Regions from separate parts of the Idiomarina sp. ST10R2A5 genome, predicted to be linked through region 2. Evidence: predicted binding sites of a transcription regulator. Region 2 holds the regulator's gene; each other region holds the start of a gene.
The links. The regulator FliA, encoded in region 2, starts transcription of late flagellar genes. The targets are predictions, from matches to a motif close to CTAAAGNTNNNNNNNNNNNNGCCGATA.
Positions count from the first base shown of each region.

Region 1 (3,423 bases), on a different contig from region 2:
TCATCCAACAAGCCGTAGGAAATGCTATCACATCCGTGGTGACAGCCCCCTTCAGTTTTCTGGCAAGCCTTGTCGGTGCTGACTCGGAAGAGCTTGGCCAGGTTGAGTTTCTGGCAGGCCGCACTGATCTGCGTCCTCCCCAGCGCGAACGCATCGCCAAACTCCGCGAGGCTCTTAATCAGCGGCCACAGCTGGTTCTGGAGTTGGCTGGGCCCTTCAACAAAAGCTTTGACAGCCCGTCTCTGAAACGAAAAAAAGCCAAAGAAGCCCTGCAGCAAAAGCTTGCTGAACAAGCCCGGAAAATATCAAACTCCAGCCTGACAAGTGAGGCAAACCAGGACATTGTAGAGGCGATGTTCACCTCTCATTACCCGGAAGCCGAACTTGCAACCTTAAAGGCGCGTTTCACTGAGCAACAAAGTGAGTCAACCGATGAGCCAGCGTTCGATGCTCTGGCCTATCGAAACCATTTGGCTGAAAAAGTCATTGAGGCGCAACCAATTACAGACTCTGAACTCAAATCTTTAGCCAATGCCCGCGCTGAAACGGTGCGGGAAGCTTTGGTTAATGCCGACGCAGATACAGCTATAGCAGCTGAAAGAGTCAGCATTCTGGAGCCTAAAGAGGTTGATTCATCGGACGCTGAACGCGTTGCTATGGAAGTGGGTGTCAGCGCTGACTAATTAACAAGGAGTCTGCCGGTAAAATTGACACAATAACCGGTAGACCTCCGGCATGTGCTCTCTCATCGTTTCCGGGTCTTCAAAAAAAGTCTCGCTGCATACGGCAAAAAACTCAGCCGGACTGGTTAACGAGTAGCCATCTAGCGGTAAAGGTCTGTGGTGAATCACGTCACTCTGCAATCGCTCCCAGGCTGCGGAAAAAATATCATGCCATTCGCCAGGCTTCATATCGGGGTGCATGGGTGGTGCGCCGTTGGCACCATCACGCAACATATCGAGCTTGTGCGCAAATTCGTGTATGACAACGTTCGCAGCCTTTCCGTGACGGGAGTGAGGGCCTGTATGACACACCGACTGCCATGAAAGAATCAGCGGGCCTTGCAACCAGGCCTCGCCACTTAGACCCGGACTTTGAGCGTGAACAACCCCGTCGTCGCTACGGTAAGGACGATTAGGTACAAAGTCGCCTTCATAAAGAATAATGCTATAGATGTGATCGTACCAATCTAACCCAAGGTGCAAAACAGGTACGCAGGCCATAGTTGCTATTTTAAGACACATAGCGTCGTTGAATTGGAAGCCGCCGCCTGAAGCAAAGTTTTTACGAACCAAAAAGCGAAGAGTCATATCCCGCAGTGCATCACGCTCAGCACCTTTGTATCGCGCCACAACGGGCCAGTCAGCAACTGCGGATTCCCACTCGCTTTCTGTGAAGCCCATTTTTTTAATGCGCCGGTTTTCAAACCACGTACGCAGTCTTTTAAACATCTGTTGTTACGGCCATACTTCTTTCCATGTACGCACTATAAAAGCACTGAGGTTAATCCTCAACGCCGCTATCAGACTCTTCAGATTCGGCAGCCAGTTCCAGCATTTTTTCACGAAAGTTATCCAGACCTTTCATAACCAGCTCATAGGTTTTATCGACATCGCTTTCAACATCACCTTCATACACCTGAAAGCTGGTAAGAATATCCTTAGCGCCTTTAAAGCCCGTTTCGATACCACCACGAATAATTTCCATAAACTTGTTCAGGGTTTCTTCTTCAGACTCGCCTGCATTGATTTCTTTATAGCGACTGTAAAAGTTGGTAGCAAAAGAAACAATGCGATCCGCCGTAGCCTTGGGGGAAGTATCCGTACCGGACTCATAAGTTTTCTTCACCGCATTTTTGCCCATTACTGGCTCTAGCTCAGCATTAATGCCTTCCAGTGCGGTTTTATACAGCAAGCTGAGGGCATCATTATTGCTGCTAAGCGATACTCTCTCATGAGCGCGTAAAATAGCTTCGTTTTGCGCCTGCCTGGAATTCGGGGCGGTCTCTTTCGTATCACGGTTGTCATCCGCTTTTACGCTATTGGCGTTTTGCTTACCAACACCCGCTACAGAGGTGCCATTGCCTGAGATAATTGACATGATGTTGTTCCTGATAAGTCGACTATAACTTGATTTTAGTATAGCCCGTAACTGGTTATCGGCAGATGGCGGTTAAAATTTAGGCTTTTATTAAAATGCCGCTGTGGGCTTATCGATTTATAACCCAAAGGAAATGGAGTCTGCCAAAAAACCTGACAACCCAGTAAGAGCTATCAGGCATTAAATGAAAAATAGCTTAATCCACCAAATCATTCGGCATATCACCACGCAGGCCATGCCAAATTTCAGCGGACTCGTAACCATAGCGACGAACTAGGTTTACTGACTCGTTATAGTCACCTTCGCGTGCTACGGCAATTAGGTCGGCGTAGTAGTCACGTGCCAACTGGCGAGCTTCTGTCGATGAAAAGTAGTACTGACCAATACGTGCGTACAGGCCTTTAAAGCCGTTGAGTACCAGCACATAAATGGGGTTGCCGGAAGCCATGGCTAAGTCGTGATTCAACTGGTAATCGAACTCGGCAAAAGTTTTTTCGTTGTCTTCCAGCTCGCTGGTGGGTTCCAGCAGCTCAATAACCCGTTGTGGGTTATGGCGAATAGCGGCACGAATATAAATGGCACTAATATTGGTGCGCGCAGATAACAGCTGATCCACAAGCTCCGGCATACCGTCTTCGTCCAAACGTGCCAGGGTTTCTAAAATATTCAGGCCGGAGGTTTCCCAAAAGTTGTTCACTTTGGTGGGTTTGCCGTGCTGAATGGTCAGCCAACCGTCACGTGCCAGACGCTGTAGCACTTCACGCAGAGTGGTTCGTGTAACACCAATAAGTTCAGACAGCTCACGCTCTGCGGGTAAGATAGTGCCCGGTGCAAAATGCCCGTTCCAGATAGATTTTACGATGTACTCCTCGGCAAAACCCGCCGGACTTTTAGCTTTTATTATCATATTCCCGCCTGTGTACTGACTAATAGAAGGATTCTAGCAGTCTTCTGTGAGGTCGGACAAGATAACTTCTGGCTTTATATCGACAACACCACGCTATTTGGGTATGGTTTCTACGTTTTACAGTTTCTTAAGGAAAATCACCATGCTATCTGTGGGTCAGTGGCCTAACAAACCTTTTGCCTGGTTATTATTGTTTTTAGGATGTTCGGGACTGTTAGCGGCAGCGTTATATTTCCAGATGGTTCTGGGCTTAGAGCCCTGCGTAAAATGCGTGTATCAGCGTATGGCGGTGGTAGGCATTGGCTTGGCCGCCATTGTTGGACTGTTCGGTTCGGGCTTCTGGTTAACTCGCTGGGCCGCTTTAATTGGCTGGCTTTACAGCAGTTACCAGGGCTTACTCATTGCTTACGACCACT
Region 1 is NZ_JBNIEX010000010.1:65,177-68,599, reverse strand. It holds gene ACP7FG_RS11740 (DUF748 domain-containing protein) at 1-683, shown strand, start outside; gene ACP7FG_RS11735 (zinc-dependent peptidase) at 684-1,451, opposite strand; gene ACP7FG_RS11730 (DUF5610 domain-containing protein) at 1,504-2,100, opposite strand; gene fadR (fatty acid metabolism transcriptional regulator FadR) at 2,297-3,007, opposite strand; gene dsbB (disulfide bond formation protein DsbB) at 3,150-3,423, shown strand, end outside.
Region 1: the regulator FliA is predicted to act here: its motif matches at 2,157-2,183, upstream of ACP7FG_RS11730 (DUF5610 domain-containing protein).

Region 2 (3,423 bases):
GCTTGATGTCTATGGGCTTAAGTGAACGAGTTGCGGACCAGATTGCCTGTTTTATTCCCGAAGGTGGCTCAGACGATGAAGCCTGGGAACAGACCCTGCATTTATTAGAAGGTCAGTTGAATACCACGTCCGACGATATTTTGACACGCGGCGGTGCGGTTGCTTTAGTCGGCCCTACCGGCGTGGGTAAAACCACCACTATTGCGAAGCTGGCTGCTCGTTACGCTCAGCGCCATGGTGCGGATAAAGTGGCATTAATTACTACGGATACCTTCCGTATTGGTGCCAGTGAACAATTACAAACCTATGGTCGTATAATAGGGTGTCCGGTAAAAGTTGCTAAAAATGCGCAAGAGCTGGCAGATGCGTTACTTTCACTGCGCCAGAAGAGTTTAATTTTAATTGATACTGCAGGCATGGGCCAACGCGACAAGCGTTTGAGCGAGCAGTTAAACCAGCTTATCCAGAATTCAAGACTGCGTATTCGTCCATATCTGGTGCTTTCAGCGACATCACAGAATCAAGTATTGATGGATGCCGTTAAGCAGTTTAAAACTTTGCCTTTATCCGGTTGCATTTTTACCAAGCTGGACGAATGCTTAAGTTTAGGTGAGAGTATCAGCGTGGCTATTGAGCATGGCTTACCAGTAGGCTATTTAACCAATGGTCAGCAGGTTCCTGAAGACATTCGGGTTGCCGATGCGAACTTTATGGTAGCGGAAGCCGAGCGTTTGCTTGATAAAAGCATTTGTTCCTCAGTGTCAGACGTGCCAAAATCGTATTGGAATGCGGCGTTTTCTCGCTGAATGAGCCTAAGTAATATGAAGCTGTTGTCAATTTAGTCAGAAAAGAGATACGCCCGATGGATCAAGCAAGCGGTCTGCGAAGAATGAAACAATCAAAAGTAAAAGTTATTGCGGTAACCGGTGGTAAAGGTGGCGTGGGTAAAACCAATGTGTCGCTGAATATGGCTATTGCAATGGCAAAGCAGGGCAAACGAGTATTGGTGCTGGACGCCGACTTAGGCCTGGCTAACGTCGATGTGATGTTGGGCCTTCGCGTTGAGCGTAATCTCTCTCATGTATTAAGTGGCCAGTGTGAACTGGAAGATATTCTGATAGAAGGCCCTGCGGGAATAAAAATTGTTCCGGCAACGTCTGGTACACGTTCGATGGTGGATCTCAGTGAATCTGAGCATGCTGGTTTAATTAGAGCGTTTAGCCAGTTACAGGGCAATTATGACGTGCTGATTGTGGATACCGCAGCTGGCATAGGTAACACCGTTGTCAGTTTTGCCCGAGCCTCACAGGACGTGTTAGTCGTAGTTTGCGATGAACCAACATCGATTACCGATGCTTATGCTCTTATTAAAGTATTGAGCCGTGAGCAGGGGCTTTTCAAATTTAAAGTGGTTGCCAATATGGTGCGCAATATGCGTGACGGGCAAGTACTGTTCAATAAGCTCACTAAGGTTACCGACCGGTTCTTAGATGTTGCGCTGGAGCTGGCAGCAATTATTCCTTTCGATGAAAACTTGCGTTTAGCCGTGCGGAAACAGCAATCGTTTGTCATGGCTTACCCTAAATCTCCTGCGTCATTAGCGATAAAAGCACTGGCTAAGAAGGCGCTGGACTGGCCCGTTCCGGCTCAAGCCGGAGGACATTTAGAATTTTTCCTTGAACAATTGATAACTTCTGCCGATAACGAGAGTAAGCGGGATGTTGCCAATGAATAAAGCTGCCGTTTATGCCGCCACTGCTGACAACCGGAATGCCATTATTGAGCAGCATACCGGACTGGTTAAGCGTATTGCCCACCACATGATGGCGAGACTACCCGCCAGCGTGCAAGTGGATGATTTAATACAGGCAGGCATGATTGGCTTACTAGAAGCTGCGCGTAACTTTGATAACAGCAAAGGTGCCAGTTTCGAAACTTTTGCCGGCATTCGCATTCGTGGTGCGATGCTGGACGAAATTCGTCGCGGCGATTGGGCCCCTCGCTCAGTACACCGTAACCACAGACGTGTGCTGGAAGCCATTCGCCAGGTTGAAAACGAGACCGGGCGGGACGCAAAAGATACGGAAGTAGCCGCAAAATTGAATATGGGTATGGATGAATACCACCATATTTTACGGGATGTGAGTTCAGGACGAATTGTCGGAATTGAAGATCTTGGCGTGTCGGAAGATGCGTTAATGCCAGAGCAGGTAACAGGTTCAGCTTATGAGCCACAACGAGATGTTGAGAACGCTGCGTTTCATAAAGCATTGGTATCGACAATTTCATCGTTACCAGAACGTGAAGCCTTGGTGCTTTCGTTGTATTATGACGAAGAATTGAATTTAAAAGAGATAGGTGAAGTGCTGAGCGTGAGTGAATCACGTGTCAGTCAGATTCACAGTCAGGCAATGTTGCGACTGAAGTCGCGAATGCAAAATTGGGTTGAATAAACTTTGGTGGTAATCGAGAGCCTCAGTGGAGGGTGCTTTGGATAAAAATATGAAAATTCTTGTTGTGGATGACTTTTCTACAATGAGACGAATCATTAAGAATTTACTTCGTGATCTTGGCTTTACCAATATTCAGGAAGCTGATGACGGTAATACGGCTTTACCCATGTTGCAGAACGGTGATTTCGACTTTGTCGTAACCGATTGGAACATGCCCGGTATGCAGGGAATTGACTTGCTGCGTGAAATTCGCAAGGACGATAACCTGGCGCATTTACCGGTATTGATGGTAACGGCCGAAGCTAAGCGTGAGCAAATCATCATGGCCGCACAAGCGGGGGTTAATGGTTACATCGTGAAACCGTTTACAGCCGTAACGTTGAAAGAAAAGCTCGACAAGATCTTCGAACGTATTAGCTAAAGGGCGAATGACTATGTCTGATAACGCCCATGATATTTCTCTGGAGCAAGCCAAGGAACTCGTAGCCTTGCTTGAAGACGGGAAGCAGCAGCAGGCAAATCAATTACTGGAAGACGTTTACAACCGTCGTAACGACAAGTTATTTACTTCTGTCGGCCAGTTAACACGCGACCTCCACGAAGCACTTCAGGATTTTCAGGTAGACCCTCGCATTGTGCAAATGACACAAGATGATCTTCCTGATGCGCAAAACCGTTTGTTGTATGTCATTGAGAAAACCGAAGACGCAGCCAATAGAACAATGGATGCGGTAGAGGCTTGCCTGCCTTTAGCAGATGAGATGCATCAGCGTGTAGAGAAGGTCATGCCAGCCTGGAACAGGCTGATGAGTAACGATATTGAGTTAAATGAATTCAAGTCTTTATGCCATCAGGTCGATGACGTACTTAAGCGCTGTGGTGAAAACATGCCACAAGTGCATGGGTTGATGACTGAAGTATTGATGGCTCAGGACTTTCAGGATATTACCGGGCAAGTCATTCGCCGGGT
Region 2 is NZ_JBNIEX010000008.1:77,536-80,958, forward strand. It holds gene flhF (flagellar biosynthesis protein FlhF) at 1-806, shown strand, start outside; gene ACP7FG_RS10745 (MinD/ParA family protein) at 863-1,735, shown strand; gene ACP7FG_RS10750 (RNA polymerase sigma factor FliA) at 1,728-2,453, shown strand; gene cheY (chemotaxis response regulator CheY) at 2,491-2,874, shown strand; gene ACP7FG_RS10760 (protein phosphatase CheZ) at 2,888-3,423, shown strand, end outside.

Region 3 (3,423 bases), on a different contig from region 2:
TTTAATTTCATTCTCTAGCTGTTGTTCAATGCGGCGCATAAGCTCTTTAGACACCTGAGTCATGGCTTCGGTGTTTTCAGATTCAGCTTCTTTTTGATCTTCTGCGCTGTCAGCTTCCTGACCACCACGTTCGGTTTGTTGCCCCCCGGCAAAATCAGACTCGCCTTCCTGGAATTCCAGCATTTGCTGGGTCATTTCAACGGTTTGTTGCTGAATGGTTTCAATGGGGGTCGGCTCCGGACGGCCGGGCCGGAATTCCTGTGCAATGACACTGGTACCTTTAGGAATGTCTTTAACTTCAATTTTATTCTGTACACCTAAGGCGTACTTCATAGAGCCGGCAATTTGCTTAAACTTTAATACATCCATTTCGGAGAAAGCCAGCAAGAGCACGAAGAAGCACATGAGCAAAGTCATGAGATCGGCAAAGGTTGCCATCCACATAGGTAAGCCCGCTGGCGGGCAGTTGCAGTCTTCTTCTTCTTCGTCTCTGACTTTCTCTGAGGCCATGACTACTCGTCCTCATCCTCATTACCAATACGCTTAGATTCAGCCAGGTAATTACGCAAAATACCTTCAATGACACGAGGGTTTTGACCGTCCTGAATACCTAAAATTGCATCCAGTATCAATTGTTGGTTCAGTTTTTCCTGTTCTGCGCGCAGCAACAGTTTATTGGCAATAGGAATAGCAATAACGTTCGCCAGAAACGCACCATAAAGCGTGGTTAACAAGGCAACGGCCATAGCCGGACCTATGGCTTTAGGGTCGTCCATATTGGAAAGCATAGCGACCAAACCAATCAAGGTACCTATCATACCCATTGCCGGGGCGACATCACTGAGTATTTTAAATACGCGAGCACCTTCCTCGTGACGAGAAAAACTCATTTTTATGTCTTTTGACAAGGTTTGGCGAACCACTTCGGCGTCATGCCCATCAACCAGCATGTCGACGCCTTTACGAAAAAACTTATTCGGAATTTCCGCCTCTTCCAAAGCCAGGAAACCGCCTTTTCGCGCAGAGTCAGCCATTTCAACGGCAGTGTCGATAAGCTCTTGTGGGTGTTCAATTTTAAAGAAAAAGGCCTTAACGACGACTTTTCCCGTCCCTAAAAACTGGCTTAACGAGAAATTAGCTAAGGTTATAAATAATGAGCCACCGAATACGATAAAAAACGAACGCGCATCGATAAAAAGACTTATATCCCCACCCAGAATCATGGCGACCACAACAAAGCCGATGGCGCCGATAATTCCTATGAGCGTTGCTATATCCACTCAGCTTTCCTCCCCGATTTGCGTTTTCGCTTATGCTGCTGTGCTCATTCTTAAACAATAGCGCCGCTCTGACAAGCGACATCTGATCATCTTACACAGGAATAATGAGATCATCGGCTGACATTCGGGATTCTTTATCGGATAATTAACTTTCATTCTTGTAGCAATGCGGCTCAAAACAGATTTTAAGGCAGACTCAGCTATGGCAGAAGAACAGAAGCAGCAATCCTTTGAACAGGCTCTTGAACAGTTAGAGCAACTGGTTAATGAACTGGAGCAAGGCGATTTACCCTTAGAGCAGTCGCTGAAAAAGTTTGAGCAGGCCATTGCGCTGTCACGCTCCAGCCAGCAACAATTGCAGCAGGCTGAACAAAAAGTCACAACCCTGTTAGCCGAGCAACAACAATCAGGCAATGATGAAAGTGATGGAGAACTGATGTGACGATTAATTCGTTAACAGCAGATACAAGAAAGCAAGTCGACACATTTTTACAGCAGAAGCTCGAGCCCCTGACGTTAAATAAGCGTTTGAGCCAAGCAATGCAGCATGGTGTTTTACTGGGTGGGAAGCGTATTCGCCCCTATCTGGTAATGACTGTTGCCGATATCTGCGGCGCCAACCAAGACGATGCCTTGCGTGCAGCAGCTGCTATTGAATTAATTCACGCTTATTCATTAATTCATGACGACTTACCGGCCATGGACGATGACGATTTACGTCGCGGACAACCAACTTGCCATATTGCGTACGATGAAGCGACAGCTATTCTCGCAGGTGACGCACTGCAAACTCTGGCCTTTGAAATACTGACCGAAAGCAGCATGCAGGGCATACCGGCAGAGCGCCAACTGCAACTCGTTCATGTATTGGCTAAAGCCAGCGGTGCCCGGGGCATGTGTGCCGGTCAGGCAATTGATTTACAGGCAACGGCAAAGAACCTTACCGAAAGTGCACTGGAGCAAATGCATTTAAGTAAAACCGGCGCATTAATAACAGCAGCAGCCAGCATGGGCGTTTTATGTGGTAGCAGCGCAGCCCAAAAGTGGCAAGAAAAATTCGAACAATTTGCGCGTTATTTGGGGCTGGCATTTCAAGTACAGGATGATATTCTCGATGTTGTAGGTAACACTGAAGCACTGGGTAAACCTCAGGGTTCAGATGCCGCGTCTGAAAAATCCACATACGTGCGTTTGTTAGGTATTGAAGGCGCTCAACGACGCTTACAAAACTTACATAACAAAGCGCTACAGTCATTAAGCGATATCCCTTACAATACCGACAAACTCGAACAATTTTCCGACTTGCTGTTAAAGCGGGACCACTAACTGAATGACTCAACAATATCCGTTACTCGATAAAATTAATTTACCCGCCGACTTGCGTCGCCTGTCACGCTCGCAATTACCTGACTTGTGCGCTGAAATTCGTCAGTTTTTGCTGACATCGGTCAGTCAGAGCAGTGGCCACCTTGCCTCCGGTTTAGGTACGGTTGAGTTAACAGTCGCCCTGCACTACATCTACCACACTCCTGAAGACAAGCTGGTGTGGGATGTTGGCCATCAGGCTTATCCGCATAAAATACTGACCGGGCGTAAACAGCAGTTGCACAGCATTCGCCAGAAAGACGGGTTACACCCTTTTCCGTGGCGGGAAGAAAGCGAATACGATGTCTTATCGGTGGGTCACTCAAGCACGTCGATATCTGCTGCTTTAGGCCTGGCCGTGGCAGCGCAACGCCAAAGTTTACGCCAGAAAGTGGTGTCTATTATTGGTGACGGAGCCATGACCGCAGGTATGGCGTTCGAGGCAATGAACCATGCTGGTGACATAAAACCCGACATGCTGGTGGTGTTAAACGACAACGATATGTCCATTTCTGAAAACGTCGGTGCTTTGAACCATCACTTCGCCCGTCTGTTATCCGGTCGTTTTTATACTTCATTACGCGAAGGCAGTAAAAAGTTACTCAGTCCTCTGCCGCATATTCGTCATTTTGCCAGCCGCGCTGAAGAGCACATGAAAGGCATGATGGCACCGGGTACTATTTTTGAAGAGCTGGGCTTCAACTACATAGGTCCTATCGACGGCCATGATGTCGACACCCTGGTGGAAACCTTGTCCAACATGCGCGATTTAAAAGGT
Region 3 is NZ_JBNIEX010000005.1:48,002-51,424, forward strand. It holds gene ACP7FG_RS08005 (flagellar motor protein MotB) at 1-510, opposite strand, end outside; gene pomA (flagellar motor protein PomA) at 513-1,280, opposite strand; gene ACP7FG_RS08015 (exodeoxyribonuclease VII small subunit) at 1,483-1,722, shown strand; gene ACP7FG_RS08020 (polyprenyl synthetase family protein) at 1,719-2,606, shown strand; gene dxs (1-deoxy-D-xylulose-5-phosphate synthase) at 2,611-3,423, shown strand, end outside.
Region 3: the regulator FliA is predicted to act here: its motif matches at 1,392-1,418, upstream of pomA (flagellar motor protein PomA).